One region of the Ruminococcoides intestinihominis genome, then DNA from elsewhere that is predicted to be linked to it. Evidence: predicted binding sites of a transcription regulator. Region 1 holds the regulator's gene; the other holds the start of a gene.

Region 1 (16,126 bases):
ATGACGGTACAGGTGAGAAACAAGGTAAAAAGCTGGTTTCTATTAAGTGGAAAGAAAAGTCTAAAATTAATGTAATCAACAGTATGTTACATACAAGCAATGTTATTACTAAGTCAGGTGGAGGAAAGGAAAAGACCTTTAAGGCATCTGATGCTGACAAGATTTATGAAGTTGAATTAGTTAATAAAAACTTTGCTAACAACTACTTCTTTGTTTATATTATTGATAACAAGGTTTATATGCTTGGCAAAGAATTTGCAAAGAATGAGAATACAGAAGTCAGTGGTTATGCTGATGTAACTGTTAAAGAATTTAATAGTCTTTTAAAATAAACTTTAGGCACTTACAGTTTTGTAGGTGCCTTTTTATGTGAAAACAAAAGAAAAAGCTAACCATAAAGGTTAGCATATAAGAAAGTTTTATAAAATTTGTATAATAACATAAAACAAAATCCCTACTCTTTCGAGTAGGGATAATTTATTTATAGTGGAAAAGTAATTTTAAATTACTTTACGTGCCATAGATCCTTAGCATATTCTAGGATTGTTCTGTCAGATGAGAACATACCTGCATTAGCAATGTTGATTAAGCACTTCTTACCAAATGCTGTTCTATCCTGATAATCCTTGTTGCCCTTAATCTTAGTATCAACATAATCCTGAAGATCAAGTAGTAGGAAGTAATGGTCTGGGTCATGCCAAGCAGTACCATTTAGGATAGCTGTGTATAGTTCAGCAAATGAACCTTCGCCAACTGCACCACCGTCAGAGAATGTACCGTCAACCAAAGTATCAAGAACTGCCTTGATTTCTGGGTTGTTATCATATACTTCTCTTGGGTTGTAAGTCTTGTTAGCCTTTAGTTCGTCAATTTCTTCAACTCTAGCACCGAAGATGTATTCATTTTCGATACCTGCCTGCTGAGCGATTTCAACATTAGCACCGTCATAAGTACCAAGTGTAACTGCACCGTTTAGCATAAACTTCATGTTACCTGTACCTGATGCTTCTGTACCTGCTGTAGAAATCTGTTCTGAGAAATCAGCAGCAACAACAATCTTTTCTGCATAAGAAACATTGTAGTTCTGTACAAAGTGAACCTTTAGCTTATCCTTAGTATCAGGGTCGTTGTTAACTAGTTTAGCAACTTCGTTGATGTACTTAATGATAGCCTTAGCTCTGGCATAACCAGGAGCTGCCTTAGCACCAAAGATAAATGCTGTTGGCTGCCAATCCTTTAGTTCGCCCTTCTTTAGCTTGTTATAAATCATAACAATTGAGAATGCGTTTAGTAGCTGTCTTTTATATTCGTGAAGTCTCTTAACCTGAATGTCAAAGATGAATGATGGGTCGATTTCAACACCTTCAGTATCCTTGATGTAGTTAGCAAGCTGAGTCTTCTTTTTCTTCTTAATTGTGTTAAATGCACGAACAGTCTTAGCGTCAATGTTCTTTTCCAGACCCTTAAGAACTGATAGATCCTTTAACCAACCATCGCCAACTCTTTCTGTGATGAAGTCAGATAGTTCTGGGTTACATAGACCTAACCATCTTCTCTGTGTGATACCGTTAGTCTTGTTCTGGAATCTTTCAGGATATAGTTCATACCATTCCTTTAGAACATCGTCCTTTAGGATTTCTGTATGAATCCAAGCAACACCATTTACATAAGAACCAACATAACAAGCTAGTCTAGCCATATGAACTAGGTCGCCGTCAATGATAGCCATTTTCTTAGCAAACTGTTCATCGCTAACACCCTTAGCGTGCATATCGTTGTATTCGTGAATAGCAATTCTTTCGATAATTGTAAGAATTTCAGGTAGAATTTCTCTAATTAGGTTCTTGTCCCACTTTTCAAGTGCTTCGCCAAGAACTGTGTGGTTTGTATAAGCAAATGTCTTCTGTGCAATATCAATAGCTTCTTCAAAACCAATACCTTCTAGACCTAGAAGTCTGATTAGTTCAGGAATAGAAATAACAGGATGAGTATCGTTTAGCTGAATAGCTGCATGACTTGAGAACTTGCTGAAGTCATTGCCGTACTTAGCCTTATATCTCTTAATAATATCCTGTAGGGAAGCTGAACAGAAGAAATACTGCTGTTTTAGACGAAGTAGCTTACCTTCGTGAGTACCATCGTTTGGATATAGAACAGAAGAAATGTTTTCTGCATCGTTCTTAGCCTTTACAGCTTCATCATAGTGTGATGCGTTAAATGCTAGGAAGTCGAATTCGTCAACTGCTTCTGCCTGCCATAGACGAAGAGTGTTAATGCTCTTTGCACCATAGCCAATAACAGCCATATCATAAGGTACAGCCTTAACTGTCTGATCCTGGAACTTAACTTCAACTGCATCTTCTTCTCTACGGATGCACCATGGATCTTCAAATCTCTGCCAGTTATCAGCAATTTCTACCTGATAACCGTCTTCGATTAACTGCTTAAATAGACCGTACTTATAACGGATACCATAACCGTCTAGTGGAACTTCCTGAGTAGCTGCTGAATCTAGGAAACAAGCTGCTAGTCTACCTAGACCACCGTTACCAAGAGCTGCATCATCAATATCTTCAAATACATTGATGTCAATACCTTTAGACTTTAGTAGCTTCTTAGTTGTGTCAAGAATACCCATGCAGTATAGATTGTTGTACATCATTCTACCCATTAGGAATTCAGCTGAGAAGTAGTATGCTCTTCTCTTAGAAGCTTCCTTCTTCTGACACTTTTCCCAAGTATCAGCAATTTCACCCATCATTGCTTTACCTAGGCAAAGGTGAAGTTCTGCCGGTGTAAGTTCCTTAAGAGTCTTACAGTAGTCGTTTTTTGCTGTTAATTCAAGATTTTCAATAATGCTCATTTTTTAATTTTCCTCCAGTCTTGAACTGTTGATTACCATTTCCTTTAGCTGGTCTGCTAGTTCATCTGTTAGCACACTGCCGTCAATTCTCCAAACCCAGTTACCACCAAGTGTTGATGGAACATTCATTCTTGCCTCTGTACCAAGACCAAGAATATCCTGCATCTGGATAATAGCTGTGTTAGCAACACTTTCGTATGCTGTTCTGATGATACCCCAGTTAAATGTTTCCCATTCAGGCATCTTACAGTATTGTCTAGCAAAAGCAACATCTTCAGGCTTAGCTTTTGCTGCCCAACCCATAAGGGTATCGTTGTCGTGTGTACCAGAATATACAACACAGTTTTCTGTGTAGTTGTGTGGTAAGTAATCATTAGCCTCACCACTATCAAAAGCAAACTCCAATACCTTCATTCCAGGGTAACCGGTTTCTTTTAGAAGTTCCTTTACACTGTCAAAAAGGTCGCCTAAATCTTCAGCAACGATTGGTAGGTCACCCAACTTTTCTTTCATCATATTGAAGAATTCAATGCCGGGACCGTCATACCAGTCACCACCGATAGCATTTTCGGCCGGATAAGGAATGGCATAATAAGTATCAAAAGCTCTAAAGTGGTCGATTCTTAGAATATCAAAGAGCTTTGATGCAGCAGCAATACGATTGAACCACCATTCATAATCTGTTTCTTTTAGATAATCCCAGTCGTACAATGGATTGCCCCATAGCTGACCTGTTGCAGAGAAATAGTCTGGTGGACATCCAGCTACTCTTACAGGTTGATTGTTTTCGTCAAACCAGAAAATTTCAGGATTTGCCCAAGTATCTGCTGAGTCCATAGCAACATAGATTGGCATATCACCAAGAATCTTGATGCCAAGGTCATTTACATACTTCCTGAATGCTTCCCACTGTTCATAGAACTTGTACTGTAGAAAACTCCAGAAGTCAATTTCATCCTTGAACTTTCTTTCGTATTTTTTAATAGCCTCAGGCTCACGAAGCTTGATTTCTTCGTCTGGCCATTCTGTCCAGGCTTTCATATCAAAGTTTTTCTTAACAGCCATATAAAGGGCATAGTTCTTTAGCCACTTGCTGTTCTTTCTCTTGAAAGTAGTAAAAGGCTTTCTGTCGCAATTCTTCTTGAAATTCTCAAATGCAACTCTTAGTACATCAAATCTGTACCAATAAATAGTAGCATAGTCGATTTCAAATTCTGAGTCGCCCCAGTAACCCTTGTCAATATCTTCTTGAGTAAGTAAACCTTCTTCCTTGAGAGTATCAAGGTCGATCATATATGGATTACCTGCAAAAGTTGAAAAAGACTGATAAGGTGAGTCGCCGTAGCTTGTAGGACCAACAGGAAGAATCTGCCAGATCTTCTGACCTGCTTTCTTCAAAAAGTCTGCAAACTCACGAGCTTCTTTACCTAGTGTACCAATACCGTAAGGAGAAGGTAAACTAGTAATAGGCATTAAAATGCCGGCTTCTCTTGCCATAATGTCAACTCCGTTCGTTAATATTTAGTTGTCTATTTTCCGTTTAATGGAATACCAATATTAAAAATGTTGTGTTTGTTTCGGTTGCCTACACAACTTAGGCAAAAACCAACTTCTAAAATTTTACCATAAATCTTGACAAAAATCAAGTATTTTCTATTCTACTGAGTTCCTAGTAGCCTTGATTGCAAGTAGCATACATAGGTTTGTAGTCATTGTTCGCACTTCATTCCTAGAATGTGGTGTATAGTGGCAAAGTTCAGCCCTATATATTGTGGTACTTTCTTTTGTTGCAATTCCTATAAAAACTAATCCCACAGGCTTTTTGGCTGTTCCACCGGTAGGTCCGGCAATGCCTGTTGTTGATACCCCTATATCAGATGAGGAAAGTTCCTTGATTCCTTCACACATCTGAGTAGCAGTTTCTTGGCTAACTGCACCTACTGTATTTAGTATTTCGTTACTAACACCTAAGACTTTGTTTTTGATTCTGTTTGCATAGGAACAAACACCTAATTCAAAAACATTACTTGCACCACTGACATTTGTAATCCTCTGTGAAATCATACCACCGGTACAACTTTCGGCAGAACTGATTTTCAAATTTCTGTCTGTCAGTTCCTTTACAAGGGTGTTTTCTAAAGTAGCAGTATCTATATCTTTCATTAAGTTATAATAATCTTTGTCTGTGATTAAAGTAGCCATTTTATCACCTCGTTATTATTTTATCAAAAAACCTTATCTATTGCAATTATAGTTGTGTTTTGTTATATTAGTTATAGACTAAAATGACTTTACGGTAATTTTATTTGGGTGAACATTGTTTGCCCTACCTTTTATAATATAGGATACAAGGAGCAAAGCTATGCCACATTTTTTTGTTGATGAAGAAATTGAGTCAAAGGAATATTCACTTTTTGGTGAAGATGGTCGCCATATATCAAAAAGTCTTAGAATGAATAAGGGTGAATCCCTAACTTTGTGTTCACCCAGTGGTACTGTCCATAATTGTGTAGTTGAAGAAATAAGTGGTGATATGGTAAAGGTAAATGTTCTTTCCAGCAAAATTTCCGAAGCTGAACCTGATGTAAAGGTAACACTTTATCAAGCCCTACCTAAAGGTGACAAAATGGAGCTTATTATTCAAAAGGCAGTTGAAATCGGTGTAAGTGAGATTGTGCCTGTTATTTCTTCAAGATGTGTCAGCAGACCTGACAAAAAGTCATTAAGTAAGAAAACAGTCAGATGGCAAAAAATTGCAAAACAAGCTGCTATGCAAAGTGGCAGAGGAATTGTACCTAAAGTTAGGGAATGTATTTCCTTTAATGATGCAGTAAAAAGTGCTAAAGGAGATAAAGTTATTTTTTATGAACTTGGTGGAGAAAGTGTAAAAACTATTCTAAAAGATAAACCAAGTGAAATAAGTATGTTTATTGGCAGTGAAGGTGGATTCAGTTCTGAGGAAGTTAACCTTGTTACAGAAAACGGTGGCAGAAAAGCTACCCTAGGTAAAAGAATTTTAAGGGCAGAAACTGCACCTTTAGTTGCATTAACTTTAATTATGTATGAAACAGACAATATGGAATGAGGTAATAAAAATGACAGGAATTATTTGTGCATTAAAAATTGAAGTTGACGGTTTAAAGTCAGCAATGGATAGTAGCGAAGAGAAAACAATCGCAGGTCTTGACTTTATCAGTGGTAAAATCAACGGTAAGGATGTTGTACTTCTTGAATGTGGCATCGGTAAAGTAAATGCTGCTATCGGTACTCAGATTATGATTGACTACTATAAGCCTGATGTAATTATCAATTCAGGTATTGCAGGTAGTTTAAGTAAAGACTTAAAGATTGGCGACATTGTTATTTCTAAGGATTGTGTTGAACATGATATGAACGGTACTGCAACCGGTGATCCTAGAGGCGAAATCTGGTACACCGATGAAAGAAGAATTGACATTCCGTCAGATAAGGCTACATATGAAAAGTTATATGAATGTTGCAAAACTATTGATGACATTAATGTTGTTGTTGGCAGAGTAGCAACAGGTGATATTTTTATTGCTGATGTGGATAAGAGAAAGTTTATTGCAGACAAATTCGGTGCTTTATGTTGTGAAATGGAAGGTGGAGCAGTTGGCCATGTTTGTTACAGAAACAAAGTGCCATATGCAGTTCTTCGTTCAATTAGTGACGATATGAACCACAATGAATTCTTAGATTTTGAGAAGTTTAAGGTTCTGGCTGCTGAACATTCAATTAAAGTTATGAAAGAATTTTTAAAATAATCATTACACTAAGAAAGCCTTACAGAGTTCTGTAAGGCTCTTACTTTAGTATCTATATTTCATTTTTGTTTCTATTATATCTACAGCTTCAAGAACCTTCTTGTATTTTAGGTACTTGATTTTGTAGAATTTTCTTTTGTTTGAATAAACATAAATTCTTAGATGAGCAGTTTTGTAAAAAACCTGGAAAGGACTTTGCCTAATCTGTACATACTGAATTTTGTCATACGGAATGTAAGTTCTTGTAATGTTCAGCTTATCAAAGTAATCAATCTGTACTGCCTTGTCACAAATGGTTATACTACTTTTTGTGTAGGAATAAATTCTGAAAAATAGCCAGTAAACAAATACTCCAAGTATAGCAAATAAAGGAAATCTAACAATTTCTGCAAAATAACCTAGGTAGTGAAGTATTAGCATTGCTGCAACAGTACCTAATATACAATAGAAAGGAAACCATAGGTAGGACATAAATTCTGTCTTTTTAGGTTTAACTTTGTAGTTTTCTTCTGTTGGCAGAGTTGTGATTTTGCTGAGAATTTTGTTGATATTTTCTTCTCTGTCAGCAGGTATAAGCAAACTTCTGTCACCTTTTTGTGCACCACTGCCTATTGTTTGAATGTAGGCACTTTTTAGACGAAGAAGTAACATCAGTACACTTTGCTTTATTTGAATTGCATTTAACTTTTCTGTAGTTGTAACAAATTCATATCTGTTCAGTAATCCTCTTGAAATGTGGATTATGTTATTTTTTATCTTTGTTGAGAAAAACGCATTGCTTGAAAGCTGATACACATAGGCAATACCCCAACAAATTATCAGTAATGTTGCAAGACCGGATACAGCAGGAGGTACACCAATCTTAATAATGTAAGAAGAAATATCCAGCCTATTTACAAAATAGTTTTTAAAAATATCCACAACAATATCGGAGGTTTTATATAGGACAGGTGCTATAATAAGCAAACCTGTAAGTGCGTTACTCCATGTTGCAGCCATTAGAATTATTCTAAGGAAACCACCATTATACTTTAGGTCAACATCTTCTTTGCCGAAAATTTCAGTCTTTAGTGCAAGGTCGTTCTTTTTACTTAGAAAAAGATTGTAGTCACCTTTAGAAGTATAAGAACCGGGTGTGTTTATAATAACCTTCCTTGCTCTGAAAATTCTGTACATAAATGCCCTTTCAACATAAACAGACTGAATACAGTTGTAGGGAATATCAGCTCTTTTTTTAAAGAAAAATCCTTTCTTTGTATAGACACTTTTCTCCTTCTCCAGGTACATTGTACTTCTGTATTCAAGAATAATATACGCAAATAGAAAAACAACACACAAAGCAGAAATAGAAAAGTTAGTGATAAAAGCAGCAGTTGTTGTTGGCTTATACAAAAGGTTTTGTAATACCGGAACAACAAGCAAAGGAAATAGCCTTGTTAAATCATATAAAATTGTATAGAAGTGAGCTTTCTTGTATAGCTTTCTGTTCCTAAATTTCACAACTATATCCTTTCTTTATTCTTTGTATGACCTAAATAATCTTCCTAAGTCGGCATCAACCTGACTGACATAAGTAGTAGCACCTGCAGTATGGAATGCTACAGTATAAACCTTGAAAAGCCTTTGTATCGGTGTTTGGATAAGTTCAACATACTGAATTTTCTTTGCCATTATGTTCATTCTTTTTCTCATCAATATACCTTTGGTTATGGTGATACCGTCTTTCCTTACAACAAGTGTTGTAACATGATAAACAAGAGGTACGGCAATAAGGTATATAATTAAGAATGTTAACAAATCCACTCCGGCAACAATAAAAGCTATTAAAGGTGAAAAAATATATATGCCACCACTAATAAATGCAAAAAGTAAACAAACCATAGCACATCTTGTACGCCAAACTTTCTTTGCATTTTTGGATAATTTTCGTTCCATTAGTTACTCCCAATAAAAAATATATGTATAATCATTATATATAAAATGAAACGACTTGACAAGTTGATATTTTTAAAGTAGAATATTATACAGAAGACCAAGGCTTTTTCTAAATAATTTAATGATACTAAAAGTAATGATCAGGAGAAGTAAGTAGCAAAATCTTTTCAGAGAGTTGTCGGATGGTGCAAGGCAATATGATCGGCTGGTGAAAGTAACCTGTGAACTTAACATTCCAAAGGGAAACTCAGTAGAGTGTTACGGTAGTTCTCCGTTAACAGAACAGCATTCGGTTGTTGCCTGATGTGTAAGGCTTATTTTTATAAGCGAAGTAGAGTGGTACCACGGGGTTTATTAGCTTCGTCTCTTATGAGACGGGGTGTTTTTTTATTTCCGAAACTTTTAGTTATTTTGAAAAATAAAGAGATAGGGGAAAAGAATATGCAATTAACAGGTGCAGAAATTATATGCGAATGTTTACTTGAACAGGGTGTTGACACAGTATTTGGTTATCCCGGTGGTGCAGCACTAAATACATATGATGCTCTTTACAAGTATAGCGACAAAATCACTCATATCCTAACTGCTCATGAACAGGGTGCTGCTCATGCTGCTGATGGTTATGCTCGTTCAACCGGCAAGGTTGGTGTTGTATTTTCAACATCAGGTCCTGGGGCTACTAACCTTGTAACAGGTATTGCAACTGCGAATATCGACTCAATTCCTATGGTTGCTATCTGTGGTAATGTACAGAGAGATTTACTTGGCAGAGATGCTTTTCAGGAAGTTAATATTTCAGAAGTTGTTAAGCCAATTACAAAGGCTTCTTTCCTAGTAATGGAAATGGAGGACTTAGCTCCAACAATCCGTAAGGCTTTTGAAATTGCTCAAAGTGGCAGAAAAGGTCCTGTTCTTGTTGATGTACCTAAGGATATTACTGCTATGAAGTGTGAATACACTCCAAAGGAAAAGTTTGTTCCTAATAATGAGTTTAAGGCTCAGGATGATGCAATTAAGGAAGCTCAAGAAATTTTAAGAAATGCTAAAAGACCAATGATTTATGCCGGTGGTGGTATTATTTCTGCAAATGCTTGTGATGAATTTGTTAAGTTTGCAGAGAGAATTGACGCTCCTGTATGTTGTTCACTAATGGCACTAGGCTGTATGCCTGCCGACCACCCACTATTTGTTGGTAATATCGGTATGCATGGTGGTTACGAAACAGGTATGGCAACAGATAATGCTGATGTTATCATTGCTTGTGGTGCAAGATTTTCTGACAGAGTTGCAGGGGATAGAGAAAAGTTTGGTCAACAAGCTACTATTATTCAGCTTGATATTGATGCTCACGAAATTCACAAAAATGTTAAGGTTGACAACTGGGTTATCGGCGATTTAAAGGATACACTTGTTAAGGTTGTTGATGGATTAGAACAGAAGAGCAACCCTACTTGGATTGAACAGATTATGGATTGGAAGAAGAAAATCACTATCAGCGATATTAACAAAGAAGGTTACTGCCATCCATATCAGATTCTTGACGAAATTAACAAGATTAAGTCTAGTGAAGACATTGTTGCAACTGATGTTGGTCAGCACCAAATGTGGGTTGCACAGAGAACAAATTTCTTTGAACCAAGAACATTCCTAACATCAGGTGGTTTAGGTACAATGGGCTTTGGTATGGGTGCTGCTATCGGTGCAAGTATGGGCAATATGGACAAGAGAGTTTTCTTAGTAACAGGTGACGGTTCTTTCCATATGAACATTAATGAACTTGTAACAATGAAGTCATATAACATTCCTGTTGTAGTTGTTGTTATGAACAACTCAGTTCTTGGTATGGTTCGTCAATGGCAAAAGCTATTCTACGGTTGCAGATTCTCAAACACAGACCCACACAGAGCAACTGACTTTGTAAAGGTTGCCCAGGGTTACGGCATTAAGGGCTTAAGAATTACTAAGCCTGAGGAAATTCATGATGTGCTAAAGAAGGCATATGATATGAATGAACCTGTAGTTGTTGATTGTGTAATCAGTCCTGATGAAAATGTACTACCAATGATTCCTCCGGGAAAAACAGTAAACGAAATTGTTACTTCAATGGATTAATTAAATATAAATTTATTATTAGCAAAGGTGCTTGTCTTATGATAAGCACCTTTCTGTCATTTTGTCATAAATTAAATTTGTTAATCATATAGAATTAATAGGAATTTATCTTGCTAAAGTTAAAAAATTGTGATAAAATGAAAGATATACATATTAAAAATTAGATTACTATACCATTTTAAAGGATGTGATTTTCATGGGTAAATATAGCGACCTTACTCCTGAAATTATAGAACTAAGTAAAATTTGTTGCAAAAACAGTCTTATTGACCCTAGCAACTATGATAAGTATGATGTTAAGAGAGGGCTTAGAGACTCTAACGGTAAAGGTGTTCTTACAGGTTTAACAGAAATCTCAGAGGTTAACTCTGTTATTGAAGATGAAAACGGAAACAGAACTCCTATTCCCGGTGAACTTTTCTACAGAGGTTATAGCATTGAGGACTTAGTAAATGGCTTTATCCATGATAAGCATTATGGATTTGAAGAAGTTTCTTATTTGCTACTGATGGGGGATTTGCCTAACCAAGAACAGTTTGAAGAATTTAATCAGCTACTTGGTTACTACAGAACTTTGCCTGATACATTTGTTCGTGACATTATTATGAAAGCTCCATCAAGAAATATTATGAATGCTTTGTCTAAGGAAGTACTTACACTTTACAGTTATGACGAAAAAGCAGAGGACACTTCTGTTCCTAATGTACTTCGTCAATGTATTCAGTTAATTGCACTTTTACCTGTACTTGCAGTATATAGCTATCAGGCATTTAACTATTTCCACAACAAGCAGAGTTTGTTTATCCATTCACCACAGCCTCACCTATCTACAGCAGAAAATATTTTGTATATGCTACGACCTGACAGTCAATATACAAAGTTAGAGGCTAAGCTACTTGATATGGCACTTGTTCTTCATGCAGAACATGGTGGTGGTAACAACTCAACTTTCACAACTCATGTTGTAACATCATCAGGTACAGATACATATGCAGCTATTGCAGCAGCACTTTGTTCTCTAAAAGGTCCTAAGCATGGTGGTGCAAACATTAAGGTTGTAAAAATGTTTAACCATATTAAAAGACATGTAACAGACTATAACGATAAAGAACAGATTCGTGACTATCTAATCAAAATTCTTAACAAAGAAGCATTTGATAAGTCAGGTCTTATATATGGTATGGGTCATGCTATTTATACAATTTCCGATCCAAGAGCAAGAGTATTCAAGGGCTTTGTTAAGTCACTTTCTGAAGAAAAAGGCAGACAGGCAGAGTATCAGCTATATAATAATGTTGAAGAAATTGCAGCAGAACTGATTATGCAGAGAAGAAAGACAGATAAGAAAATCTCTGCTAATGTTGACTTTTACAGTGGCTTTGTTTACAGTATGCTTGACTTACCAACAAAGTTGTTTACTCCACTTTTTGCTATTGCCAGAGTTAGTGGTTGGTCTGCTCATAGACTGGAAGAACTTGTAAACCCAAGTAAGATTATTCGTCCTGCATATCAGAATGTTCACGATAGACAGAACTATGTTCCTATGGACGAAAGAGATTAAAATACAAATTAATCAATTCATAAAGAAAAGGTGTTGCAAATGCAACACCTTTTTTATGTTTATATTATAAAATTACTTGATTCTTTTCTTGTAAAGTTCAAGTCCCTCTTTACCGGTAATATGTTCCGGTGTAATCTCAACCATAGCCATTGTTTTAATGTCAGAATTAATGTTGAACATTCTGTTTTCTTCTGTGTCTGTTGGATGAAATTTCTTTGCAAAGTCATAAATAACTTTTTTGATTTCCTCTTTATCATCCATAATTTTTGCATTACCGAAAACAACAACACTTTCATAAGCAGTTGTATATTTCTCAGGAATAATCTTGTCTTGAGAAATCACACAGAAACTTACCTTAGGGTTGTTCTTTATACTGTCAAATTTGTGACCTTCACTTGCACCGTGAAAATAAATTTTTCCATTATAAAACATATAGTTAAGTGGAACAGTATATGGATAGCCGTTGTCACCGTTAACTGCTAAAATTCCTACCTTGCCATTTTCAAGAATAGCAATAGCCTCGTTATCGGGAATTTGTTGCTTTTTTCTTCGCATTTCTCTAAACATAAGAACCTCTATTATTCGTAATTCCTGACTAAGCTGATAACTGTACCCAGCAGTACAACCTCATCAACAATAATCGGTTCAAATAGTTCATTTTCAGGTTGAAGTCTGTAGTGACCGTTTTCCTTATAAAATCTTTTGCAAGTTGCCTCATCTTCAATAAGTGCAATTACAATGTCACCATTATTTGCTACAGGTGTTCTATGTACAATAACAATGTCACCGTCAAGAATACCGGCATTAATCATAGATTCACCGTCAATTCTTAGGGCAAAAAGCTCTCTGCCTCTTTTTAGATTCTCTGTTACAGGTACATATCCCTCAATATCTTCAACTGCTAAGACCGGTAAACCGGCAGTAACTCTACCCATAATAGGAATTTGGTTTACCTTTTCTTCACCGGCAATTCTAATACTACGGTTAAGACCTTTATCTCTTTCGATTAAACCCTTTTCTTCAAGGGATTTTAGGTGAAGATGTACTGTTGAAGTAGATTTTAGTCCTGTGTGTTCACAAATCTCTCTAACAGATGGCACTCTGCCTTCTTCACTACATTCTTTTATATAGTCAAAAACTTTTTGCTGACTTTTTGTTAGTGGTTTCATAGTAATCACCTCACAACTGTTTTACATATTGTAACATATAATTATAAAAAAATCAAACAAATGTTTGATTAATTCTAGTCAAAGTCCCATTATTTGTACTTATCTCACTTTAGTGCAGTTAAAAATTTATCTTTGTTGCTATTTTTTATAGCAATGTAAAAAGAAACATTATCTTCTTTGTCAAGTATAGAGATAAAAACTCTCCCATCAGGATAAGAAAATTCACTAAAAAAGCTAGGTACAGATTACTTTGACTTATATCTAATTCATCAACCAATGGGTGACTATTACGGTGCTTATAAAGCTATGGAAGAAATGTATAAAGAGGGTAGGCTAAGTGCTATCGGTGAAAAACAAAGTGAGTTTTCACACAACCAACAAAAACCTTTCAGTTTTCTATAACAACAAAACTGATTTTTGGGTATATAATATAGGCGTACTAAAGAAATGGAGCCGCAACCATTTCAGTACATTGTTCTACCCTCCTCAATGTTAATCCACAAAAAGATTTACATTGTACCCCTCATTTTAATGAAAACAAAGCACCGAGCTATCCACAAGGCTCGGTGCTTTGCTGTGTAATAGAGTATAATTCAGTAGAACAAATTTAGGTAAAAATTAAGTTAAAAGTATTGTGATTTCTTGACTTTATGCACTTTTGGTGCTAAATTGATATAAGAAAATATTGGAGGTGAAGTTAATGGACAGTTGTGATAGTTTTGGTGGGTGTATTGTTTATGGTGATATGGAAGTTAGAAATGTAGCACTGTCTGTTGATTTTGATATTTTATTTTAATTTAATATTATTCTGTACCACCGTATTTATCCTAATACTACGCAACGATAATTTGTGAAGCTGCTATGGATAGTGGTGGTATTTTTATGCCTATTTTTAGGTAGTAGGAGGTAATATTAATGAATAAAGTAACTAAACCAATGTATTCCGATGAAGTACTAAAGATTTTCAGAAGTAATCTTCCTAAGGAAGAATTAATAGAAAAAATTTCTGATTACCATATGGGTGATATTGCCGATGCATTTGAGAAAATGACACCGGAAGAAAGAAAGTCACTATACCCTGTGTTAGGTGTTGAAATGGTAGCTGAGATATTCTCTTATATTGAGGACTCAGAAGAATATATCAAAGAAATTAATTCTGATAAAGTAGCTAACTTGATTTCAGAAATGGACTCAGATGACGCTGTTGATATTCTGGAAAAGTTAAGTGATGCTGACAGAAAGAGAATTGTTGCTTTACTTGATAATGATGCAAAACAAGATGTTAGTATGATTTTGTCATATGAAGATGATGAAATCGGTAGTGAGATGACAACTAACTATATTGTTGTAAAGAAAAATCTTACTATTAAAGAGGCTACCCATCAGCTAATTACTCAAGCAGGAGAAAATGACAACATTAATACTATATATGTTGTTGATGATAAAGATAGTTTTTACGGTGCTATTGACTTAAAGGACTTGATTGTTGCAAGGGAATATCAATCCCTTGATGAATTGATTATAAAGTCCTATCCATATGTAAAGGCTAATGAAAAAATAGTTGATTGTATTGAACAGTTAAAGGACTATGCAGAAGACTCAATTCCTGTACTTGATGACAATAAGCATATCCTAGGTGTAATTACTGCTCATGATATTGTTGAAGTTGTTGATGAAGAACTTGGTGAAGATTATGCAAAGCTAGGTGGTTTGACTGCTGAAGAAGATTTAAACGAAACAACCTTGCAAAGTACAAAGAAAAGATTGCCTTGGCTGATAATCTTGTTATTCTTAGGAATGGGTGTTTCTTCAGTTGTTGGTATGTTTGAAACTGTTGTTGCAGTTATTCCTATTGTAATATGTTTTCAATCACTAATCCTTGATATGGCAGGTAATGTAGGTACACAGTCACTGGCTGTTACAATTCGTGTGCTTATGGATGAAAACTTAAAAGCATCTGATAAAGTTAAGCTGATGTTTAAAGAAGTAAGAGTAGGTTTTTCTAATGGTCTTTTACTTGGAACTATGTCATTTATTTTTGTAGGATTGTATATTTTCTTGTTTAAAGGTAATACATTCGGATATTCTTTCTTAGTATCCGGTTGTGTTGGATTTTCACTTTTAGCCTCAATGGTTATTTCAAGTTTGGTAGGTACTTTAGTGCCTATGTTCTTTAGCAAGATTAAGGTTGACCCTGCAGTAGCCTCAGGTCCACTGATTACAACAATAAATGACCTTGTTGCAGTAGTAACTTACTACGGTATGGTATGGATATTCTTAATTGATATTTTTAAGTTAGCATAGATGGATAATAAAGTTTTCTCATAATTTTCACATAACTGACAGATATATTTCAAATTATTATAACAGTAAAAACAAATTGTAGGGTTACACTATAACTGTACTAAAGAAATGGAACCGCAACCATTTCAGTATATTGTTCTACCCTCCTCAATGTAATCAATAAGATTTACATTGTACCCCTCATTTTTAATGAAAGACACAAAGCACTGAGTTATCCACAAGCTCAGTGCTTTGTTATTTTTACAGAAAGTTTTTCTAATACTTTTCACATAAATTACAAGTATATTTCAACTATTTGTAAAGTGGAAAACATATTGACTTTATATACTATAAGCGTACTAAAGAGATACAGAGCTTTAGATACATTGTTTTAACTCCTCAAATAAAACATTGAAAA
Region 2 (16,126 bases), on a different contig from region 1:
TATTTTGTATGGTAAAGCAAATGGCTCAACAACAGTTAAAGCCAGTGTTGGTTCAAATTCTTTGTCTTGTAGTGTAAATGTTCGTGCAAAGAATAATAGTGTAAATATTTCAAATAAAAAATATAATATCACTAAAGGTAAATCAGTTTATTTAACTTCTTCTTCATCCGGTGCAAGTTGGTCCAGTTCAGATAATTCAGTAGCTACTGTTACAAATTATGGTTTGGTAACAACTAAGAAAGCCGGTAAAGCAGTTGTTTATTGCAAAACATCTTATGGTTGGGCAAGTTGTTTGCTAGATGTTAAGGGTGCAGAAGCTGTAAAGTTTACATATGCAAATCCTAACTCAGCACCAAAGAATAGCACAGTAACATTTGTTGCTATTACAGATAAAAGCAGAAGTGCAGTTAAATTTGATGTTACAATCGGTAGCAAAAAATATACTGTAAAAGCAACAGAAAAATCCGAAAGTGGTAACAACTACATTTGGAAAGGTAAGAAAAAGTTAACTGAGTCCGGTAAGTACAAGGTAGTTGCTTATTCACAACACAACGGTACTTGGTCAAAAAGTGTCGGTAGTTATGGTAAAGCTTTTGTAACTAAGGTTACCAGCAATACAGAAACTTCTTGTGAAGAAAGACACGCAAGTAACAGTGTTATTAACTTTATCTCTAACTACGAAGGTCTGCTTTCAAATGCTATGTTTGACCCATTAACCAGTTTCCCTTGCTTAACTGTTGGTTATGGTAGAGTTATTTATTCAGGTGACTCATTCTACAACGGAATGACCAAGAGTGAAGCTATGGCTTATCTAGTTGATTCTGTAGAGACTGATGGTTATGTTACTAAGGTAAATAATTTCCTACTTGGCAACAAAATAAAGTTTAATCAAAGACAATTTGATGCTTTAGTTACACTTGTATATAACTGTGGTACAGGTATTTTATCCAACGATAGTGATATTATTAATATGTTTGTTAATCATTCATATCCAAGTTCAAGTTCCAACCCAACTAAGGTTAAGACAACTGCGAAAGTTTCTATGAAAAAGTCTGCATCTGATAGTTCAGCTAATGTAAAAACTATTTCCAAAGGTGCTACACTTAAACTTGCCGGTGCTTCAATATACAGTAAAAAATATTATAAGGTAATTGACAGTAAGGGTGCAGTTGGTTATATTAACTACAAGTATCTAAATGTAACTTCTTATAACAAGAAAGGTACTCGTGACCTAAAGAATGTGTTTATCAAGGACTTTATCAGCAATATTTTCTGTTACCATCATGCCGGTGGCAGTTGCTATGCAGGACTATTGTATAGAAGAATTGATGAAGGTGAAATGTACTATTACGGTGACTATACCCGTGATGGTGAAAAGAATAAAAACAACTTCTATTATCGTTGTGTATATCATAACCCAAGCTTTGGTTGTAGCTAAAAGGAGAGAGAATAATGGATAAAAAAATAGGTTTTATTGGTGCAGGTAATATGGCAACTGCCATTATTAACGGACTGCTAAAGAATAAGGTGGTTGCACCTGAAAACATTAATGTTTTTGATGTTAACGAAAATCAGCTTAAGCTAATGGCTGAAAAAGGTGTTACTACTTGTGATACTTCTACTAAGGTAGTTACTGATAGCAATATTATTGTTTTAGCAGTTAAACCTCAGAACTATGAAGAAGTGCTTAGTGGTGTTAAAGACTCAGTAAGCGAAGAAAAGATTTTTGTTTCTATTGCAGCAGGTATCTCAATTTCTTATGTACAAAAGGCCCTAGGATGCAATTGTCCTATGGTTAGAGTTATGCCAAATACACCATTACTACTAGGTAAAGGTGCAACTGCTCTTTGCCCATCAGATAATATCAGTGATGAGGACTTTTCTGTAGTAAAGGATATGTTTGGTCTTAATGGTGCAGTAGAAGTGTTTACTGAGGATCATATGAATGAAATTATTGCAGTAAACGGCAGTAGTCCGGCATATATTTACCTATTTGCAAAGGCAATGGCTGACTATGCTAATGAGTGTAACATTCCTTATGAAAGTGCGTTAAACCTTATTGTTGCTACCCTAGAAGGCAGTGCAGCTATGATTAAGGATAGTGGTGACTCTCTTGATACTCTTATTAAGAAAGTATCTTCACCGGGTGGTACTACTCTTGCAGCACTAAAAACTTTAGAAGACTACAAATTCTATGATGGTATCAAAGAAGCTATGAAGTCTTGTACAAATCGAGCAGAAGAGCTTGGTAAATAATCATAAATAAATAAATCCTTTCATATATATTCTTACATAAGGACAACTTATGGAGGTATATATGAAAGGAATAGTTTTAAAAATTAAATCACCAAAAAATTTTCACAACAGAAAAAATAACATAACCTACTTTATAAAAAGATACGGTATCTTTGCTATGTTTCTTATTTCAATTTTAGTAGGTTTTATTCTGGGTATATATTTCGGGGTAAATACCGATTTAGAATTTAAAAAGTCCTTTGACTTTTTATTTCCAACTGATTTTACAAGTAGAGCAAGTCTTGATTATTTGGGTGTGTTTAGTTGTAATTTTGCCCCTATATTTATATTTTTTGTGGCAATATTTTTACTTGGATTTTGTCCATGGGGCAACGGACTTACACCACTTGTTACTATGTTTAAAGGTTTTGGTATGGGTCTATCCTTAACAACCTTATGTTCAATCAGTGGTCTAAAGGGTTTTGGATTTTTCCTGCTTGCTATGATACCCGGTTTTTTTGTTTCTTCTGCTTCACTTGCTTTACAAGGTGAAAAGACCTTTCATCTTTCAGCAAATGTTTTTAAGGTGATTATCAAGAAAGAGAATATTTCTCTTGAATTAAGAGAATTTGTTGAAGATTCAGCCACTTGCCTTTTTATAGCAATGGTTGGTTCTGTGGTGGATTCGGTACTGTTTTTGTTACTGTATTTTCACTTCTTTAACATATAAAATTCAGGATAAGGAATTATAATGGCGACAGAAAGAAAAAAATTTACTTTTGAAAATCTAGTTTCTATTTATTTTAGAAAAATACATAAAATCATTTTTACAAATTTACTTTTTGCTTTACCATTTGGTATTGTAGGTTTTTTGCTACACCTTATAGGTAACAACTTTGGTTCAGTACTTAACATTGTTATTACTACACTTGTTATACCTATATGTTATCCACTATATGCAGGTGTAACCAAGGTAACAAGAAACCTTGGTCGTGGTGAAGATGTAGATGTTTTTACAACTTTTATTAGTGGTGTAACCGAAAATTATAGGCAATTTTTAATTCATAGTATTATACTTTACTTTGTGTTTACTATAGGAGTTTTCTCTTTTTCTTTTTATGCAGGAATGGCAAAAGTCCTTGGTGGCTCAATGTATGTAATGCTTGTGGTAGAGATTTTAATTGCTTTGTGGGTACTTTTTATGTATCTATATATTCCACTAATGACAGTAACTTTTGAATTATCCGAAAAGGATATTCTCAAGAACAGTGCATTAATGGCCATCGGTGAACTAAAGGTTAACTTTGCTGCACTTTTCTCTTTAGCAATTTTAACTGCAATTTGTGCAACACCACTTATATTCTGTATGGGTAACGGTGTGGCAGTTTTAGTGGTTTCTGCTATTATGTTACTACTGATTTATCCTGCATCATTTTCTCTTGTATCTAACTTTTTTATTCAAGAAAATATGATGATGATGATTACAGGTAAAGCTGATTTAGTTCACGATAGAAAAAGTACAGAAGAAAAGTTAGCTCAACTACGCAATGAGTCCAAAGAAGACTTTAGTGATGTTGATGTAGAAAAAGTTAAGAAAAGTAAAGAGGACTTTATTTTCCATAAAGGTAAAATGATTAAAAGGGATGTTCTATTACAAATGATAGAAGAGAAAGAGAGTGAAAAGAATGAGTGACAATAAAAGACCTTATGATGATGAACAGGTCAATATTAATGACCTTAATGATGGTTTAGACAAAACAAAGGTCTTTAACCTTAACAGTAAAAGTGATAATCAAAATACCGGTGAATATGTTTCAAAACATTCACTAAGTAATGATGATTATGGTGATGACTTTTCCAGTGATAATCAGGATAATGAAGAAATCAGTAGCTATTCTCAAGCAGATAAAGCTAACTATAAAGATGATTATGATATGGGTCAGGTTGATGATGAACCAAAACCTATTATTTCTCGTACAGATACATATGGTTCACCTAAGAAGAAAAATAACAACAAAAAGTCTCTTATTATCGGCTTGATTGCAGCAGCAGTTGTACTTATTATTGTTGTAGTTGTTATAGTTCTCAATAGCTGCGGCAAAAATAAAAGTGATAACACAACTACTTCAACTACTACTTCTTCTACAACTACAGTAACTACAACTTCAGAAGAATATTCTACATCTGAAGAAGATACTACAGAATATACAACTGAACCTACAACAGAAGAAACTACAGAGCCTACTACCGAGGAAGAAACAACAGAGCCAACTACTACAGAAGCAGAACCAACAACTGCTCCTAATTCCGGTACCGGTAGTGGTGTAACTGCTTCATTTGCACCATATAAGTGCATTACTCCTGATGGTGATGTTATTTCTGATGACTTTTCTAAGGAACTAAAGGGTGATGTTTCTTTATCACTAAATAGTAACGGTACTTACACTTTAAAGGTTGGTAATGTAGCTAACGAAAGTGGTAATTACGAAATTGACGGTAATTCAATTACTTTAGGTTCATATGACGGCAATATTTACTTCGATAATGCCGGTAATCCGGTAGGTGTTACAGTTTATGTTGATGATTATACAGTGTCATTTAACTAAATAAATATTTATAAAAACTAAGGTGCAGTAATTTTTACTGCACCTTTTCTATACCTAATAAATCAATTAATTTAATATTAACTGAGTAAATACCTTGAAACAATATTATTATTTTTCTACTTTTTCAAATCCCAAACAACATCACCTTTACTATGTTTATTTAATCTTTCTAATGCAATTTGTCTACCATTAAAATCTTTAGTTTCCTTTTTAAAAAGCTCAACTTTATCAGGTGAAACTTCAAATGACCCTCTTATTGGTACTGTAAGTACTGACATAGTTGTTTTCTCCTTTTAGTTACCATTTTTTAATATTATATCACACTTAAAAACAATATAATTCTATATGATTTATTGTGTTTAGTCAATTAGTTACTGAGTTTTCAATATAATTTGATTGATGCTATTTTGACTTAACAACATAGTTATTCATTCCCAATATAGTGTAAAATTATTTTTCAACAAACCATCGGTTACTTTCTAAATATAAATACCTTGTGTGGTTCATAATTTGACAGGTGTATCTAACACCAACACCACCACTTTTAAGGGAACTTGCAAAACGAATATCGGTGATTTTGTCAATTTTATATTTTCTGCCATCATCCCAGTTTATCACCAAAGGTAACAAACTTCCATCTTCATCAAATTTTGCCGTAACGCTAACATATTCTTTCATAAAATTTCTCCATTAAAAAAATCCTACAGGGTGAATAATATGGTCATCTTTTGGATTTAATAAAGTAAGGTTTTTGTCTTTCATCAAAAAGGCAGGGCGTACTGCATAGTTGCCAAATCTATTTTTTAGTGAATCAAGTGTCTTATCCAGCTTTTCATCTCTAATATCCTTGTTGTTATCCTCAAAGAAAGATAGCTGGAATGGTGAATTGTCACCAATAAGCCCACTAACAGATACACCGATTGACCGTATAGGTTTTCTAAAGTTATAGTTGTTTCTAAATAATTCCAAAGCCTTGTCACGAATATCACCGGTACAACTGCTGAAATTCTTTAGCTGACCTTGCCTAGTGAAAGAGAAAAGGTCTTTATCTCTAATAGATATAGTGACAGTTTTACACCTAAAGCCTAATTCTCTCATTCTCCTGCCAACACTGTCACTTAGTATTTGTACAATCATTTTTACATCAGAATAATTTTCCAAATCTCTGGGTGTGGTTGTAGAGTTACCGATAGATTTTACATCAGGTCTTTCATCAAATTGTGCAACAGGAGAAGAGTCAAGACCATTTGCAAAGGTGTGTAGAACTTCACCCATTTTGCCTAAGTTACTGTTAAGTATCTCTACAGGACAATTTGCAATGTCGCCAATTGTGTATATACCGATAGTGTGTAAATGCTTTTTAGTTGCTCTGCCAACATAAAGTAAGTCCTCGCAAGGGAGAGGCCACACCTTGTTTTTGTATCCGTCATAACCGTCAATATCAATCTTAGTTATAGCATCAGGTTTCTTGTAGTCACTGCCTAGCTTTGCAAAAATTTTGTTAAAGCTAACACCGATACTAACAGTAATTCCAAGTTCATATTTAATTCTTTCGTTAATTTCTTTTGCAATTTCATAACCACTTCTATTGCAACCGGTAACATCAAGCCATGCCTCATCTAAACCAAAGGACTCAACTCTATCGGTATATTCAGCATACATAGCCTTAGTCAATTTTGAGAATTTCATATATTGGTCAAAGTGTGGTTCAATAACAACAAGTTCAGGACACTTATTTTTTGCTTGCCAAATAGCATCACCGGTTTTTACAAAATATTTTTTGGCAAGTTCATTTTTAGCTAGAATAATACCATGCCTGTTTTCGGCATCACCTGCAACGGCAAGTGGCTTATCTCTGTATTCCGGATGTAGTAAAGACTCTACACTGGCATAAAAACCATTGCAATCACTGTGTAATATTGTTCTCATTTTGCTTTTCCTTTCCTTTGTTCTATATAATTATAGAACATTTGTTCTATAAAGTCAATACCATAAATGGGACAGTAAATTTATGTTGATATTCTTGTTTAATTGTGTTACAATCAGTTACTATGGAATGGGGGATTATATGACCATAGCAAAAAGTAATAACAAAAGTGTTACCAAGAAATTTGTAAGATATGTTTCTCAAAATGTTTTGGGAATGATAGGCATGTCACTATATATTCTTGCAGATACTTTTTTTATTTCAGAGTCAGTTGGTGCTAACGGTATTACGGCTCTAAATATTGTGTTGCCTATATATAGCTTTATTTTTGCAATAGGTGCAATGATTGGTGTTGGTTCAGCAATACGATTTTCTATTAATAAAAATAAAGGCTCAAAAAGTAAAACAAATTATTTCTTTAATGCACTGTTTTGGGGAACAACTATAGGTCTTATATTTTCATTAATAGGTTTATTTTTTCCGGGACAAGTTGTTTCTATTATGGGTGGTGACAGTACCATTGTAGAAGTGGGAAGAGGTTACACAATGATATTTATGTCATTTGCACCATTTTTTATTTGGAATCATATTTTCAATGCATTTGTTTTAAATGACGGTTCACCATCAATAGCAATGTCAGCAACATTATTCAGTAGTTTGTTTAATATTATATTTGACTATGTGCTAATGTTCCCACTAAATATGGGTATGGAAGGCGCTGCCCTAGCAACTGCATTGTCACCGATAGTAGGTGTAATGATTTGCTTTATCCATATCTTTTCAAAGAAAAATACAACATCATTAAAGCCACAGAAACCATCATTTAAGAAGCTTGTTTATTCTTGTCAGGTTGGTATATCCTCATTTGTAGGACAAATTTCATCAGGTGTTATCACAATAGTATTCAACTTCCTTATTTTAGGTTTAACAGGTAACACAGGTGTTGCAGCTTACGGTATCGTAGCAAATGTTTCTCTTGTGGGAATTTCCGTATTTAATGGTGTATCACAAGGTAGTCAGCCTTTATTTAGCGAACATTACGGTAAAGGTGATAAAGACGATATAAAAATTTTAAGAAAACTGAGTATTATAACTTCTTTGTTACTGTCGGCAATAATGATTTTACTTATCTTTGTGTTTACAGATTTTATTGTTGGTATGTTTAACAGTGAAAATAATCTATTACTTGAAAAGTATGCAGTAGTAGGTTTAAGATTATATTCAATAGGCTTTATATTTGCAGGTTTAAATGTAGTAGGTTCAGGTATATTCAGTGCAACAAATTTTCCTAAGTGGGCATTTGCAACATCAATGGCAAGAGGTTTTGTACTGATTATACTTTCGGCAGTTGTTATGTCAATTTTATTCGGTATGACAGGTGTGTGGTTAGCTTTTGCAGTGGCAGAGCTTTTGACACTAATAATCACTTCAGTAGGTTTAACCAAGATTACAAAATTCTAAATTTTATATTTATAATAAATTAAGGTGGCTGTAATCAGCCACCTTTTTATACGCAAAAATAGGCTATGTAGAAACTCTACATAGCCATAATTTTATGATTAATTAAATTAGTTTAGACCTAACTGAGCCTTAACATCATCAGCAATCTTGTTACCAATTTCGACTGATTCTTCTTCTGTCTTACCGATAGAAGTAATGTAAAGCTTAATCTTTGGTTCAGTACCACTAGGTCTTATGATAACTGCATTACCACCTAAGCAGAAGTGAAGTACATTTGACTTTGGTAGGTCAATAGGTGTGATTTCACCTGTAGCAACATCTTTTTCTTCACTCTTTAGGTAATCGTAAATTTTCTTAACAGTTTCACCGTTAACAGTCTTTAGTGGGTTTTCACGAAGATTATCCATAATTTCCTTCATCTTCTTCATACCACTGGCACCATCAAATTCAAATGAAAGTGTTGTGTTTCTGTAATAGCCGTATTCTTTGTAAATTTCATCAATTACATTAGCAAGTGTCTTACCTTGCTTTCTGTAATAAGCAGCCATTTCACAGATTAGCATTGAAGCAACAACAGCATCCTTATCTCTTACATAAGTACCTGCAAGATAACCGTAGCTTTCTTCAAAACCAAATACAAATCTTTCTTTTTCATTCTTTTCTTCAAGTCTTAGGATAACTTCACCAATGTACTTAAAGCCTGTTAGAACTTTCTTTAGTTCACAGTTGTACTTCTTACAGATTTCATCAATTAGTAGGGAAGTAACAATAGTTCTTACAACGATAGGATTTTTAGGTAATGTGCCTTTTTCTTTTCTAACGCTTAGTAGGTAGTTAGTTAGCATAATACCTGTTTCGTTACCTGTAATTAGTCTGTATGTGCCATTATCAGGAACTGCAATACCAACTCTATCAGCATCAGGGTCAGTAGCAAGTAGTAGGTCAGGCTTAACCTTTTCACACATATCAAGACCTAACTGTAGAGCTTCCTTGATTTCAGGGTTAGGGTAAGGACAAGTTGTAAAGTTACCGTCAGGCATTTCCTGTTCAGGAACAACTGTTACATCATTAATACCGATTTCCTTTAGAACTCTTCTAACCAGCTTGTTACCTGTACCGTTAAGTGGTGTGTAAACAACCTTTAGACCTGAGTCAGCACATAGACCTTCATTTACCTGCTGTTCTTTAACATTAGCAAGGTATTCTGTATATACATCATCATTAACATATTCAATAAGACCTTCTTCAACTGCCTTGTCAAAGTCCATAGTCTTAACACCTGTGAACATATCAATCTTTTGAATTTCATCATAAACTGCACCGGCAGCATTGTCTGTCATCTGACAACCGTCACTACCATATGCTTTATAACCATTATATTTTGCAGGGTTATGAGAAGCAGTAACCATAATACCTGCTTTACAACCAAAGTGTCTTACTAGGAAAGAAAGAACAGGTGTTGGTTGTAGTTCACTGGTGATATATGCCTTAATGCCGTTAGCAGCAAGAACCTTAGCAGCTTCATTCATAAATAGGTCAGCTTTAATTCTGCTATCGTGGCTAATTGCAACTGCACCACCACCAATGTTATTTACATAGTTTGCAAGACCCTGAGTAGCCTGACGAACAACATAAATGTTCATTCTGTTAGTACCTGCACCGATAACCCCTCTAAGACCGGCAGTACCAAATTCTAGGTTCTTGTAAAATCTTTCGTAAATTTCATCTTCATTGCCTTTAATTGCAGCTAATTCTTCAATTAAATCTTTATCTTCCTTGGCGTTTTCGCACCATACATTGTATAAAGTGTTAGAATCCATCTCAAGTTTCTCCTTTATGAGTTGCTTTTTCTTTAAGGAACATATTTCCTTGCTTAAAAATATACCACAAAATCAACCTTCTATCAATAAGTTTTTTGGATTTTTATTAAATTGTTATAACTTTATCAATATATATAAAAATAAAAATGTTGATTTATTGAGAATAATATTGTATAGTAGTATATAGCAAAATTTTTGAAAGGAATATTCTAATGGATAATAACGAAAACAATATCAACAATGAAAACCTAGTTGAGGAAAATACCTCAGCTAAGGAAACTAACGGTGTAGACGAAAACGGTGGTTATGTATCACAGTTCGGTGAATTAACAAATGCAGATGGTGAACCACTGGAAACTACTGCACCAACAGAAGAACCAAAGAAAAAGTTCTTCCTATTTAAGTACATTCACCCAAGTATCTTTATTGCAATTTGTGTATTCTTAGTAGCACTTATTGCTTTTGGTGTTTATTGGATTTTTGGTTCAAAGACAATCACAGGTACATGGATGAGAGAAGTAGAGAACAACAGTTCAGCATCTTCAACTGCTGATGAAGTTGAGAAGATTGCAGTATATTACACATTTGAAAAAGCAGATTCTAACGGTAAGGGTACTTACTATATGAATGTTCAGGGTGAACAGTCTAAGGGTGAATATAAGCTATCAACCAGTGGCGATAAGAAAAAGATTACTATCGGTAATTCAGAACTTACATACGAAGTAACAGGTGTTAAGCTATTTGGTAACGCAACACTTAAGTTAACTCAGGATGCTTATACAGACCAGTCAACAGGTAAAAAGGTTGAGTCTCAGACAATTGAAATGAACCAAGACAAAAATCCCGGTTATGATGAAATGTCTATGAAGGACTACAAGACTGATAAGGACCTTATCGGTAAATGGAATACAGAATACAAGATTTCTTATTACTATGGTATGTATCAGCTAGATTGCGACATTGAAATCAAGGATAACGGTATTATGACTGTTCATGCAAGTAACAGTGATATTGGTATGGACTCAACATACTACTATGCTTATTCTGCTGAAAATGGTAAGCTAACATTTAAGGGTGTTACTGATAAAGATAAGAATAAGGCAACTCTTGAATATAAACTAAAGGACGGTATCCTAACTATTGTTGATAAGAATAACAAGACAATGTTTAGTGAGTCAATCCTAGGTTCTGCTCAGTTCTATAAAGACGGTGAAAAGAAGCCTGAAGGTATCACAACAGTTACTACAACAACTGCACCATCAACAGAAACTGCTACACAGGCTGCAACTCAAACAACAAAAGCTAAATAAGAATGTTTAAATCTAAAGCCACAACTTTTACAGTTGTGGCTTTTTTATGCTTTACTATATTATAATTATTTTATAACTACTAATAATTATTCATACTTTTAAAATTTAAAGACAAAAGAAAAGGACGGTTATTTATATTTAACCGTCCTAAATTATTGAAATAGATGTAATTCAAAAACTAATTAGTCCATTTCCCAGTTATGCCAAACATTCTGAATGTCATCATTTTCTTCAAACATATCAAGCATCTTCTGCATCTTAGCCTTAGTTTCTTCATCTTCAATCTTTGTGTATGTTGATGGTACTTCTTCAACTTCAGCAGATACAAATTCATAACCCTTAGCAGCAAGGTCATCACGAATAGCAGAGAAGTCATCTGGCTCTGTGTAAATTGTGAAGATGTCTTCATCAGCCTCAAAGTCAGAAGCACCTGCTTCAAGAGCTTCTTCCATTACAGTGTCTTCATCTTTGTCAAAGTCTTCTCTTTCAACAACAAGAACACCTTTCTTTGAGAACATAAAACCAACACAACCCGGTGTACCCATATTGCCACCAAACTTATCAAAGTAGTGACGAACTTCACCGGCTGTTCTGTTTCTGTTATCTGTAAGAGCCTCAACAATTACAGCAATACCTGATGGGCCGTAACCCTCATATGTAACAGATTCATAGCTGTCACCTTCATTAGAAGATGCAGCCTTTTTAATAATTCTTTCAATGTTGTCATTAGGAACATTAGCAGCCTTAGCCTTAGCAATACAATCACGAAGTTTTGAGTTTACATTAGGGTCAGCAGAACCACCGTCACGAATAGCAACAATAAGTTCTCTACCAATCTTTGTAAATACCTTTGCTCTGGCAGCATCATTTTTGCCTTTCTTCTGCTTAATGGTACTCCATTTATTATGTCCTGACATTTATATCATCCCTTATATTAAAATTTGCCTTAAAATTATATCACAAATATAGGAAAAATGCAAATATATTTATTTGTTATTCTTGTTTAGAAAAATGCTTAAAATATATATTACAATTTGGTTACAAAAGTGCGTTATACTCTTGAATGTTTGCTATAATAGGTATTAAATACAATATAGGGTACTATGCAAATACGAAATGCCCATATATGTATAAAATGAATTTTTTAATTAATATACGAGGTTATAATAATGGTTCGTTCAATGACAGGCTTCGGAAGACACGAAGCAACTGTTGACGGCAGAGATATTGTAGTAGAAATCAAGAGTGTAAACCACCGTTACTATGAATTTAATTGCCGTACAACAAGAGGCTATAACTTTCTTGAAGAAAAGTTAAAGTCTTATATTAAAGAAAAGGTTAGCAGAGGTAAAATTGATGTTTATGTTTCTTTAAGCCAAAAGGAAGACACAGAGTCAATTGTAAAGATTAACCCAAGTTTAGCACAAGGTTACATTAATGCACTAAAGAAACTTTCAACAGACTATGGTGTAGCAGATGATATTTCTGTTTCTACTGTTGCTCAGTACAACGATATTTTCCAAGTACACAGAGCACCTGAAGATGAGGAAGAAGTTTGGAATGCAGTTAAGGAAGTTCTTGATGTAGCACTTGATAACTTTATTAAGATGAGAGAAGTAGAAGGAGAGAAGATGAAGGCTGACATTATGTCAAGAGCCGAAACTATCCTTTCTATTGTTTCAAAGATTGAAGAAAAGTCACCTGAAAGAGTAAAAGATTATGAATCCAGACTAAAAGAAAGAATTGAAGAACTTTTAGGTAGTGCTGATTTTGATGAACAGAGAATTTTAACAGAGGTTGCAATTTTTGCAGATAAGGTTGCAGTTGATGAAGAAACTGTTCGTCTAAGAAGTCACTTTGACCAGCTAAAATTACTTATGAATAGCGATGGTGAAATCGGTAGAAAGATTGACTTTATTATTCAAGAAATGAATAGAGAAGCCAATACTATCGGTAGTAAAGCTAACGACAGCACACTATCTCATATGGTAGTTGATATTAAGGCTGAAATTGAAAAGATTAGAGAGCAAATTCAAAACATTGAATAAAGGTGCTTTATGAAACTTATTAATATTGGATTTGGTAATTTAGTTAATTCAAGCAGAATCATCTCTGTAGTCAGTCCTGATTCTGCTCCTATAAAACGAATTGTTCAGGATAGTAAGCAGAAAAGTATGCTTATTGATGCTACTTACGGCAGAAGATGTAAAGCAGTTATTATTACAGACAGTGACCATGTTGTACTTTCTGCTATTTCTCCTGAAACAATAGGTAACAGATTGGAGGGTGAACAAAGCGATGAATAACAAAGGACTACTTATTATTTATTCCGGTTTTTCCGGAGTAGGTAAGGGAACAATTATGAAGGAAATGCTAAAGAAAGAAGATAATTTCCGACTATCTGTTTCTGCTACTACAAGAGCTCCGAGACCGGGAGAAGTAAACGGTAGAGAATATTACTTCATTTCAAAAGAAGAATTTGAAGAAATGATTAAGAATGATGAGTTCTTTGAATATGCTCAGTATTCTGATAATTATTACGGAACACCTAAGAAACCTGTTGAAGAAATGCTAAAGAAAGGTCTTGATGTATTTCTTGAAATCGAAGTTCAAGGTGGACTTCAAATGATGGATAAGCGACCTGATGCACTTAGTATTTTTATTGTGCCACCATCATTAGAAGAACTTGAATCTCGACTTCGTGGCAGAAATACCGAAACCGAAGAGGTTATCAAGAAACGTCTTTCAGCAGTGGAATTTGAAAAACAGTTTGTTCCAAAGTATGATGTTAAGGTTGTTAATGACAAGGTTGAAGATGCAGTAAATCAAGTTATTGATATAGTAAAAAAAGAGAAAGAAAAAAGGAATAATTAATTTATAAAAAGGAGATATAATTATGCGTTTAGCTTCAGTAGATGATATGTTATCAGGTAAGGAAAGTCGTTATGCACTAGTAATCGGTGTAGCAAAGAGAGCAAGAGAAATTGCACAGGAATTTGAAGAACAGGGTATAATTACTGACGAAAAGCCGGTTCTTCTTGCTATCGAAGATTTTAAGAATCACAAGTACAACCTACTTGAACCAGAAGATGAAGAATGATGAATTCCTCATTGCAGGAATTGCAGTAGATAATACTACTTACGGTTTTGACAGACTCTTTAGCTATAAAGTACCGGATCATTTGTCTAATGTAAAAGTTGGACAGAGAGTTCTTGTACCTTTTGGCAGAGGAGATAGATTTCGTCAAGGAATGATTTTGTCTTTGTCTTATGGTAAAGAAGAAAATCTAAAAGAAATTTCATCATTACTAGATGATAAGCCTATCTTTACCCAAGAAATGATTGATACAGTAAATTTTATCCATGACAGATATTTCTGTACTTATTATGACTCTGTAAAGGTAATGCTACCGGTAGGAATAAATTATAATATTTCTACATTTTATACAGCAGTAAAGGTTAATGATGATGTACTAAATTCTCTAACTGACTATGAAAGAGAAATTTATGATTATCTTTTATCAGAGAATAAACCGGTAAAAAAAGAAACAATCTTAAATGTTTTTTCTATAGGAGAAAATTCCCTTAATAAACTTTACCGTCAAGGTGTAGTAAATAGAGAAGATGATGCCTTTAGAAAAACTAAAGATGCAACAGTAAAAATGGTGTCACTTTGTGATGATGTTGATATTAATGATTATAAGTTAACACCAAAACAACAGAAAGTTGCAGAACTTTTAACTGTTGTGGATAAAGCTTCTGTAAAGGAAGTTTGTTACTATACAGGCTACACCCAGTCAGTAACCGATTCTTTAGTTAAGAAAAAGATTGCAAGGTACTTTACTGATGAAGTGATGAGAATACCTTATACTGTTTCAGATGTAAAGAAAGATGAAGTGGTTTTAAGCCCATCACAACAGTCTGCTTTTGATAATTTATACAGTAAATATTGTGATGACAAAGCTTCAGTTTCTTTACTTTATGGTGTTACCGGTAGTGGCAAAACCTCAGTATTTATGAAGTTAATTGAAAAGTGCTTTAATGACAATAAGGGTACAATTTTAATGGTACCTGAAATTGCATTAACACCTCAGTTAATTAAAATATTTACCTCAAGGTTTGGTGACAATGTTGCAGTATTCCATAGTGGTTTATCAATAGGCGAAAGACTTGATGAATATAAAAGGGTCAGTAGAGGAGATGCAAAAATTGTTCTGGGTACAAGAAGTGCAGTTTTTGCCCCACTAAAAAATATCGGTTTGATTGTTATGGATGAAGAACAAGAAAGTTCCTATAAATCCGAACAAACACCAAGATATAACGCAAGAGATATTGCAAAGTTTAGGTGTTATAAACACAATGCTTTGTTACTTCTTTCTTCAGCAACACCAAGTGTAGAAAGCTTTTATATGGCTGAAAAAGGAATTTATAATCTTGTAAAATTAACAGAAAGATATGGTAAAGCAACATTACCACAAGTTTCTGTTGTTGATATGAATGAAGAACAAATGAAAGGTAATTTTAGTAACTATTCAACAACACTAAAAGAACTTATTTCAAGTAACTTAATTCATAAAAAACAGTCCATTATTCTTCTTAACAGAAGAGGATACAATACATTTTTAAGTTGTAGAAGTTGTGGTCAAGTTGTAACTTGTCCCAATTGTTCGATTTCTATGACATACCATAGTGCAAACAATAGAATGATGTGTCACTATTGTGGCCATTCAGTTCCTTATACGGATGAGTGTCCGGACTGTCATCAGC

What was found. The regulator LexA, encoded in region 1, represses DNA repair genes until DNA is damaged. The targets are predictions, from matches to a motif close to CNAACANNTGTTNG.
Region 2: a site for LexA is predicted at 6,805-6,818, ahead of WMO18_RS00855 (Y-family DNA polymerase). Genes of this name have one in related genera too.

Annotation. Positions count from the first base shown of each region.
Region 1 covers NZ_JBBMEY010000004.1:8,411-24,536, forward strand. Annotated here, with positions in the region: gene WMO18_RS01970 (hypothetical protein) at 1-332, shown strand, start outside; gene WMO18_RS01975 (glycogen/starch/alpha-glucan phosphorylase) at 506-2,863, opposite strand; gene malQ (4-alpha-glucanotransferase) at 2,867-4,360, opposite strand; gene WMO18_RS01985 (CinA family protein) at 4,517-5,065, opposite strand; gene WMO18_RS01990 (16S rRNA (uracil(1498)-N(3))-methyltransferase) at 5,226-5,948, shown strand; gene WMO18_RS01995 (5'-methylthioadenosine/adenosylhomocysteine nucleosidase) at 5,959-6,648, shown strand; gene WMO18_RS02000 (PH domain-containing protein) at 6,694-8,148, opposite strand; gene WMO18_RS02005 (PH domain-containing protein) at 8,164-8,583, opposite strand; T-box leader at 8,711-8,954, shown strand; gene ilvB (biosynthetic-type acetolactate synthase large subunit) at 9,025-10,695, shown strand; gene WMO18_RS02015 (citrate/2-methylcitrate synthase) at 10,892-12,256, shown strand; gene WMO18_RS02020 (pyridoxamine 5'-phosphate oxidase family protein) at 12,329-12,823, opposite strand; gene lexA (transcriptional repressor LexA) at 12,835-13,425, opposite strand; partial or broken gene WMO18_RS02030 (aldo/keto reductase) at 13,654-13,827, shown strand; gene mgtE (magnesium transporter) at 14,341-15,729, shown strand.
Region 2 covers NZ_JBBMEY010000001.1:155,173-171,298, reverse strand. Annotated here, with positions in the region: gene WMO18_RS00890 (SH3 domain-containing protein) at 1-1,438, shown strand, start outside; gene proC (pyrroline-5-carboxylate reductase) at 1,453-2,256, shown strand; gene WMO18_RS00880 (hypothetical protein) at 2,318-2,965, shown strand; gene WMO18_RS00875 (YesL family protein) at 2,987-3,928, shown strand; gene WMO18_RS00870 (hypothetical protein) at 3,921-4,841, shown strand; gene WMO18_RS00865 (hypothetical protein) at 4,958-5,119, opposite strand; gene WMO18_RS00860 (hypothetical protein) at 5,292-5,519, opposite strand; gene WMO18_RS00855 (Y-family DNA polymerase) at 5,532-6,770, opposite strand; gene WMO18_RS00850 (MATE family efflux transporter) at 6,910-8,229, shown strand; gene WMO18_RS00845 (phospho-sugar mutase) at 8,337-10,049, opposite strand; gene WMO18_RS00840 (hypothetical protein) at 10,262-11,359, shown strand; gene WMO18_RS00835 (YebC/PmpR family DNA-binding transcriptional regulator) at 11,542-12,276, opposite strand; gene WMO18_RS00830 (YicC/YloC family endoribonuclease) at 12,529-13,407, shown strand; gene WMO18_RS00825 (DUF370 domain-containing protein) at 13,417-13,665, shown strand; gene gmk (guanylate kinase) at 13,658-14,233, shown strand; gene rpoZ (DNA-directed RNA polymerase subunit omega) at 14,256-14,459, shown strand; gene priA (primosomal protein N') at 14,449-16,126, shown strand, end outside.